One region of the Sporosarcina sp. E16_3 genome, then DNA from elsewhere that is predicted to be linked to it. Evidence: a T-box and tRNA genes for the amino acid it is inferred to sense, from the RefSeq annotation. Region 1 holds a T-box; the other holds one or more tRNA genes.
What was found. The T-box of region 1 lies ahead of metG (methionine--tRNA ligase). A T-box ahead of a tRNA ligase gene usually reads a tRNA of that ligase, here a tRNA-Met.
Positions count from the first base shown of each region.

Region 2: it encodes a tRNA-Met, which carries the amino acid that the T-box ahead of metG (methionine--tRNA ligase) is inferred to sense. The anticodon was not compared.

Region 1 is NZ_JADPRX010000001.1:107,132-111,177, reverse strand. It holds gene metG (methionine--tRNA ligase) at 164-1,795, opposite strand; T-box leader at 1,848-2,116, opposite strand; gene I2483_RS00540 (GatB/YqeY domain-containing protein) at 2,330-2,776, opposite strand; gene namA (NADPH dehydrogenase NamA) at 3,145-4,046, shown strand, end outside.
Region 2 is NZ_JADPRX010000027.1:16,035-20,080, forward strand. It holds gene I2483_RS14505 (SpoIIE family protein phosphatase) at 1-805, opposite strand, end outside; tRNA gene I2483_RS14510 (tRNA-Met) at 1,019-1,092, shown strand; gene I2483_RS14515 (S1 domain-containing RNA-binding protein) at 1,466-1,894, opposite strand; gene I2483_RS14520 (FtsB family cell division protein) at 2,024-2,443, opposite strand; gene yabQ (spore cortex biosynthesis protein YabQ) at 2,498-2,965, opposite strand; gene yabP (sporulation protein YabP) at 2,962-3,258, opposite strand; gene I2483_RS14535 (RNA-binding S4 domain-containing protein) at 3,348-3,638, opposite strand; gene yabN (bifunctional methyltransferase/pyrophosphohydrolase YabN) at 3,628-4,046, opposite strand, start outside.

The DNA.
Region 1 (4,046 bases):
ATATTTTGTGAAATAGTTTAATAGTTAAGACTTTCTGACGAAACGCTTAGCCTTATCCACCATTTTATTTTCCCCATCAACGTTCCTAGGGAGTAAGCCTCCATGTTAGAAGCTTTCAACGTTGGATAGTGGTTTAGTTATTGTTGTTCTCTCGAACCTTTGCTTATATCGCATTCAATTTTAGCTCCTCTAATTCAATCTCAATTTGATTTAAATCGATTCGTTCAAATAAAGGGCTTACTTGAAAGGTTTGATAAGCTAATTCTTCTATGGGTGCCCAAGTAAATGGCGCTAAATGTAACATCTCTTTCACTTTATCACTCGAAAAAGGTAGGAATGGCGATAATAACTGAGCACAATTTGCGATCATATGCACACATGTTAGTAAGATGTCCCCGCACTCTTCCCTGTTCTCATGAAATTCTTTCCAAGGTTGTTTTGTATCAAAGTATTTATTTCCGAAACGAATGGTTTCAAAAATCGTTTCAATCGCTTGTTTAAAATGACCCTGTTCAATCAAGTGACCAATTTCACCGTATCTAGATTGAATCATTTCTACAATATCGACATGAATGTTTCCTGAAATAGCTCCTTCAAATGACTTATCTATAAACTTTAACGTCCGATTTACGAGGTTGCCGTAAGCACCAAGAAGCTCAGAATTATGACTAAAAATGAATTCACGCCACGAAAAATCTGCGTCTCTACTTTCAGGTGCATTTGCAGTTAGAAAGTATCGAATCGAGTCGGGATTATAGCTTTCCAAAATGGAGGGAACCCATACAGCCCAGTTTTTGCTCGTCGATAGTTTCTTCTTCTCTAGTGTTAAGTACTCGTTCGAAACGATATGCGTTGGAAAAGCATCCTTTCGAATACCTGATAAAATAGCTGGCCAAATAATTGAATGGAAGGGAATATTGTCTTTTCCATGCACATAGTAAGATATGGTCTTTTCATTCCAAAAAGCTTCATCACTTTGATTAGTGTCATTCGCCCATTGTTGACTGGCCGAGTAATAACCTGAGACTGCTTCAATCCAAACGTACACTTTTTTATCCTCATAACCTTGTACTGGGACACTAACTCCATTTGGTAAATCTCTGGACACCGCACGATCATGTAAACCTTCTGTCAAATACCTCTCTGATAAATGGATGGCATTTTCTCTCCATGCTTTGTTTGCTCGAACCTTCTTCACTTGCTCTTCTAGCTCTTGTTGAAATGAACTTAATGAAAAATAGAAATGTTCGGTTGCTTTTGTGGTTGGTTCATTGCCACAAATTTTGCACTTCCGGTCAATTAAATCAAGTGGATCAAGGATGGTTGAACAACTATCACATTGATCCCCACGAGATGGATGCCCACAGTTTGGACAAACCCCCTCCACATACCGATCCGGTAAAAATTGTTGGTCAAATTCACAGTACGTTTGTTCAATTTCTTTTTTATAAATGTATCCATTCTCAAGCAGCTGCAAGAAAATCCGCTGAACGACTTCATGATGTTGTTGACTATCAGTTCTGGAATACAAATCAAAACTAAATCCAAGTTTTGTAAAGATTTCTATAAATTCTTGATGATAGCGGTCTGCGATATCTTGAATCGCTAGCCCTTCTTGATTGGCCCTAATCGAAATCGGTGTACCATTACAATCGCTTCCTGACACATATAAGACGGCTTCCCCTTTTAGTCGGTAATACCTCGCTAAAATATCTCCTGGTAACAAAGCTGCGATATGACCTAAATGCAATGACCCATTGGCATATGGCCACGCACCACCAATAAAAATGCTCAATCGAATTCCTCCTTTTTAGGGCATACAAAAAACCCCGCCACTTATCGTATCCGATAAGGACGAGGTTGATGTTTCACTCGTGGTACCACCTTAGTTCACAAATGGCTCACACCACTTGTCTTAGTAAGTACGTCGCTACAAATCATGCGAGTATACTTTGACATTTGTAACAAGTGCCAAATCTTGTTGCAGCCTACTCATCCGCAGATTTTCAGTGCAAAGCTCGGAGATCATGTTCATCAGACTAGTTTGCTTCATTTCCACCAACAGAAGCTCTCTATATAACATCGTCTCATTACTTTTCCTCGTCATCGCCGTTTAGTATAAGGTTTGAATTGATTATAGAGAAGTACGTAAATAAATGCAAATAATAAATAAACGTATTTCGTTGTTCAAGTTAACCATACGTGTAGCACAACGTCAGCGATATACTACATAGGATGATTTCATTCACAACGTCTAATTTATTTAAGACCTAATTATTATTTGTTCTTCTATACCCGTCTTGTAGCGATTAATTATTGATTTTTTATACTACAACAACATTTTTACAACTTTGCTGATTAAACTTCCATCGGTTTTGCCTTTTAGTTCAGACATTGCAAGTCCCATCACTTTGCCCATATCTTGCTTACCGGAAAAACCATTCGTTTCGATAATATTTTTTATAATTGTTTTAACTTCATCTTCGCTAAGCTGCGCAGGTAGATATAATGTAAGAAACTGAATTCGATTTTCAAGATTAATTATCATCTCATCCTTATTAGATTGTTTCGCGTACATCAGAGACTCCTGAGTTTGCTTAATTTCCGTTTGGACAATCTGCATAATTTCCTCATCGCTAAGCTCTTTACCATCATTTTTATCAATTTCTTTTTTTTGAATCGTACTTAAAACTAAGCGAATACTTGTTAACTCTTCTTTGTTTTTCGCTTTCATGGCTTCTTTCATTGAATCCTTTAGTTGTTGTTTAAGCGTCATTTTAAAAACTCCCTCTTCTAATTCATATTCTACCTATTCCTGTATTTAATTATATCCTACATTCATTACTTTTGAAAAAGATAGTGAATTGTGCCTGTATCCATTCAAAACAAACGATTCTCAATTCTTTGCAGCCTAATTTTCCATACTTGAATTTCTTTAATGTGTCAGATGAATCATATAATTAAAATAAAAATTATACATCGATTGCTTTTTTATTTTACTAAAACCATATATTTTTAAGTAGACTGCTACAAATACAATTCCAAACTGTGTTAGTGCCAGGCACCTTTTTCAAGTCGAGACCCCTGCCTTATGCTCACGCCTTTGTTATACTAATCGTGTTAATCATTAAGGGGGTTAAGAATATGGCAAAGTTATTTGAACCATTTTCAATACGCAATGTTAAATTTAAAAACCGTATCGTTATGTCGCCGATGTGTATGTATTCGAGCCATAACGAAGATGGAATGATTGAAGATTGGCATAAAATACATTATGCCACACGTGCAGTCGGTCAAGTTGGCTTGATTATCGTTGAGGCGACAGCCGTACAACCTGCGGGGCGTATTTCTGCACAAGATCTTGGCATCTGGAGCGATGATCATATTGAAGGCTTAACAGAAGTGGTCCGTCTTATGCAACAGCATGGTGCTAAAACGGGGATTCAGCTCGCACATGCCGGACGCAAAGCGACAGTTGATGGCGATATTTATGCACCTTCCTCAATTGCATTCAATGACAAGTATAAATCGCCTGTTGAAATGACTAAAGACGATATAAAAACGACCGTGCAAGCATTCAAGGATGGTGCAATCCGTGCGAAGAAAGCCGGGTTCGATGTAATTGAACTTCATGGTGCACATGGCTATCTTATTAATGAATTCCTGTCTCCATTATCAAATAAACGGACGGATGATTACGGTGGCACTGCAGAAAACCGCTATCGCTTGTTACGTGAAATTATCGACGCAGTACGTTCCGTTTGGGAAGGTCCCCTTTTCGTCCGAATATCCGCGCATGATTACACTGACGGGGGCATGACGTCGGTTGCATACGTCGAAATGGCGAAGTGGATGAAAGAGCAAGGCATCGATCTAATTGATGTCAGTTCTGGGGCGGTCGTACCAGCCGCAATTGATGCATTCCCTGGCTATCAAGTGAAATTTTCGGAAACAATTAAAGAAGGTGCCGATATAGCAACAGGTGCCGTTGGCTTGATCACTACTGGTATCCAAGCAGAAGAAATCTTGAAAAATGGCCGTGCCGA
Region 2 (4,046 bases), on a different contig from region 1:
CTAACACGATACCAACTTTTCCAAACCGGCGGAGTGTACCTGCAAAAAAACCTGTCATGCCATATACCGCCATCATTCCAGTGAAGGATAATTCCGCCACTCCCACAATTGCGGCAATGATCATTGCGATTGTTGTTGAAAATGGCAGTCCTCCCACAAGTGCCGCAAGCAAGATAGTCAGGTGAATGAGTGTACCTGAAACCGAAACAGGACCTAACATAAGCCCGTTCATGCCAGTTGTAGCCAGCGCACCGACAAGGCAGGCGGCTCCAAGACGTTCAGGCGTCCATTTACCAAAGAAGATTCGATCTGCGGCAGGAAATGCGACAAAGAGGAAGAATGTCATGAATAAAGCAAGGACTGCTTCAAAGCCTATATATAATTGAACATTTACTGGTGGTTGCCCGACATGCATAATGAACTGCCACAACACTTGAACAACGATAATGCATCCCGCTACTGTTAGCGGCACCGATTTTCGCATTAGCGGATATTTAATAACCGCATTAAATAACGCAAGCATCAATAGATGTATAACAGCCTGTCCAAGACCAAGGAATGCACTCCCAAACATCCCGCCAATGAACACCCATATAAGATGCTTTCTGAAGCGGGCTCGCGCAAGTGCCCACACCGGCAAGAAAAAAGGAACCGCTGCATCGAACAAGACGGCTTGCGACAAGAAAAAAGATCCAAATAAGAATAGAGTCGCAACTAAAATATGCATTTTTCGTTTTCCAATCATCTCGACATACATACCAATCGGATGGCCTACTGGACGCACTAATTGATCAATTAGCTTCATTTCCCATTCCCCCTATGTCTACTATGCCTTGAGTATACATAGGCAAATGGAAAGAAATTGTCTGTTCATGACAACAAGAAAACTAAATGTTTCGACTCATTCCGAACTGTTTTTTCTTTTTCCTAACACGGGTTGACACTTCATTGTTTCACTTGTATTATAAGTATTGTTGTTCTGTACAAGCGAAAACAGGTGCTTACCAGAATACACGAAGGCGGCGTAGCTCAGCTGGCTAGAGCGTACGGTTCATACCCGTGAGGTCGGGGGTTCGAACCCCTCTGCCGCCATTAATGAAATGCAGGAACAGCCGTCCAGAGGCTGGACAATAAGTTTCCGAAAAAGCAGTTCCTACGTCGTGAATTCACGACGTAGGAACTGCTTTTTTCTGCAATAAAAAAGTGGGTGGTTGTTTGGTGAGGTGTGGCGGTTTATGCCATTTTCCGTGATAGTTTTACGACTTGGAATGACAGTTTATACGAATGCCATGATAGTTCACGATTGCCATCACAGTCTATCCAGTTGCCATCACAGTTCGCCACATTCTCCAAACCCCTCCGCGTCAACAATACAAAAAAACAGCGAACAAGGGTTATTCCCTTTGTTCGCTGTTTTTCCCTACACTATTCATACACTTTTTCATGAATTGAAACAGCTAGCAAGTTACCCTCTGCTTGCGCCACGGCCACCGCGTTTCGATTCTGTCGCTCTTTTCAAAGTAGAGAGACGCTCTTCGCTGTCTTTCATGAACTTTGCCATCTTTTGTTCAAAGTTCTCTGGGCGATCCATAGCAGGACGGCCACCACCTTGACGCGGACGTTGCGGGCGCTGAGGACGTTCTGGACGCTGTTCAGATTCAGGCTTCGCTTTTCTAATCGATAACCCAATTTTACCATCTGCACCGACGTTCATCACTTTCACTTCAACCATGTCACCGACTTTAAAATGATCGTTAATGTCCTTGACATAATTGTCCGCTACTTCACTGATATGGACCAGGCCTGTTGAGCCATTCGGTAGCTCAACAAACGCCCCGAAGTTTGTGATTCCTGTTACTTTACCCTCTAGCTTGCTGCCTACTTCAATTGACATAAAAAAAATGCTCCTCCTTAAAATTTAAGCGGGCCCCGCGCTGGGAGCCTTGCAACCGTATTAATGAGCCCTGCAAATTGCAGGATCCTTACTTCCATTATAGCCAATAAAAAAAGAGTGTCAATAAGACTACTCTTTTCCTTTATCTTGTTCATCTGTTTTTTTCTTGTTTTCGGGTATAGAAAAAATAATTTCATTCTTTTCAGACAAGAAATATTCCTTGCGAGCAAGTTTTGCGATATAGTCATCATCATTCAATTTCACAAGTTGTCTCTTTAGCATTTCTTGTTCTTCCTGCACCCCTTCGAGCTGGGCCAGCACCTCTACTTTTTGCTGTTCCTTCGCCGCTAACGCATGTTTTTGATTGATGAACATATTCGTTAGGCCACCAAGAATTATAGCGGCGGCAATAGCAAACACAGCCAGTCTACGATATAAACGGACTTTCCGCGCATTCTTCCTAGTCTCTTTCTTTTGAAGTGAGCGGACATATTCAGTTTGAATCGACGCGACCCTTTCGGACGATTTCCTCTGCTGTTTCTGTTCCACGTCTTGCACTTCCCCTCTTCACACACTACAACTTGTTAGTTCATATATTATATATCATTTCACTCTTCTTTTAAAGAGTTTCCCGGAAATGATACGGAATATTTTAACAAATGGTGTAAAGAGGACTGCCAAGACTTTCACAATAAAACGAATGACTAGACTTACAATAGATACTACCAGACGCGCGAGGAACAAGAGTGGTCTTATAAACAAAACCAACAAGATCCGCCCAACAAACCGAAACGGCTTATAAAAAGTAGTTACGTATAGCAACATTCCACTAATCTGTGCAAACGGATCATATATTCGCCACGCCCCATCCCTGACAAGGTAAAGGATATAAAACGTCCAACATCCGACTAGTATCCATCCAATGACTTCAAGCCAGACCGCACGCTTCCGAATAATTGATTTCTTCCCAGCGTGTGCGGTACCTGTTCCGATCATATCCATGAATGCCCCAGCAACAATGCCTGTCCCAATCATAGCGAGCAGGCTAAGAAATTGAACGGATAGACTCATCCAAACAATTTATGGAGGAAACCTTTTGAGCCTGATTCTTCTTCATCATATTGAATCGTGCCGACCGTTCCCTCCAATGTTAGAAGTCCTTTATCGACATCTAAATGGACGATGCGTAGTTCCTCTCCGCGGATTTGCAACAATCCTTGTGATGTTCGAACTAGAAATTCTTCCTGATCGAAACGGTCAATTGATTTTACCGACGTCAAGTCCATTCGTTTTCTATTGCGCATTGTAACAACGTGGTCTCCTGATGGTATCGCGTACGTAGGACTATCAGTTTGAAATTGCATTATATGCTTCCCCCTTTGGCTTGTACGTTCACTGCTAGCTTATGCCCGGGTATAAAAAAACATGACAGGAATATTCCCTGTCATGTTGTTTAGTCTTCGTCATCCATGAATTCCGGTTCCACTTTTTCAAGCTTCTCTTCGTTCAAAATTGTGTACATTGAGGCAGCATCGTCTTTTTTCGTCGTATCTTTCAGCATGTTGATTTTTACCGTTACGATTTTCTGCCCGAAACGGATGGCTAATTCATCGCTTTCTTTTACAACCGATGACGCTTTCGCCACTTTTTCATTGATTGTTATACGCCCTTGATCAGCCACTTGTTTCGCCAGTGTCCGTCTTTTGATCAGGCGGGATACTTTCAAGAATTTATCAAGTCTCATGATTATCTTCCCCTTCTTTGGCTAGTTTCCAAAACGCTTCAAGTTCATCAAGTGTATAGTCAGTAAACTTGCCCTGTCCATCTTTCACACTCTTTTCGACGAATGAAAACCGTCTATTGAACTTTTGATTGGCGTGAACCATCGCTTCTTCTGGAGATAGCTTGAGGAAGCGCGCAATGTTAACGATTGTAAACAGAACGTCACCTAGTTCGTCCATTTGACTGTATTTCGTTCCGTTCACTAGTTCTTTGCGGAACTCCATCCATTCTTCCTCAAACTTTTCAAAAGCACCGTCAATCGTTGGCCAGTCAAACCCAACCTTCGCCGCCTCTTTTTGATAATTAAGTGACGTCAGAAGCGATGAAGAAGGACGTTCTTGACCATGTAAGAGTGATTCAGCTTGCGGTT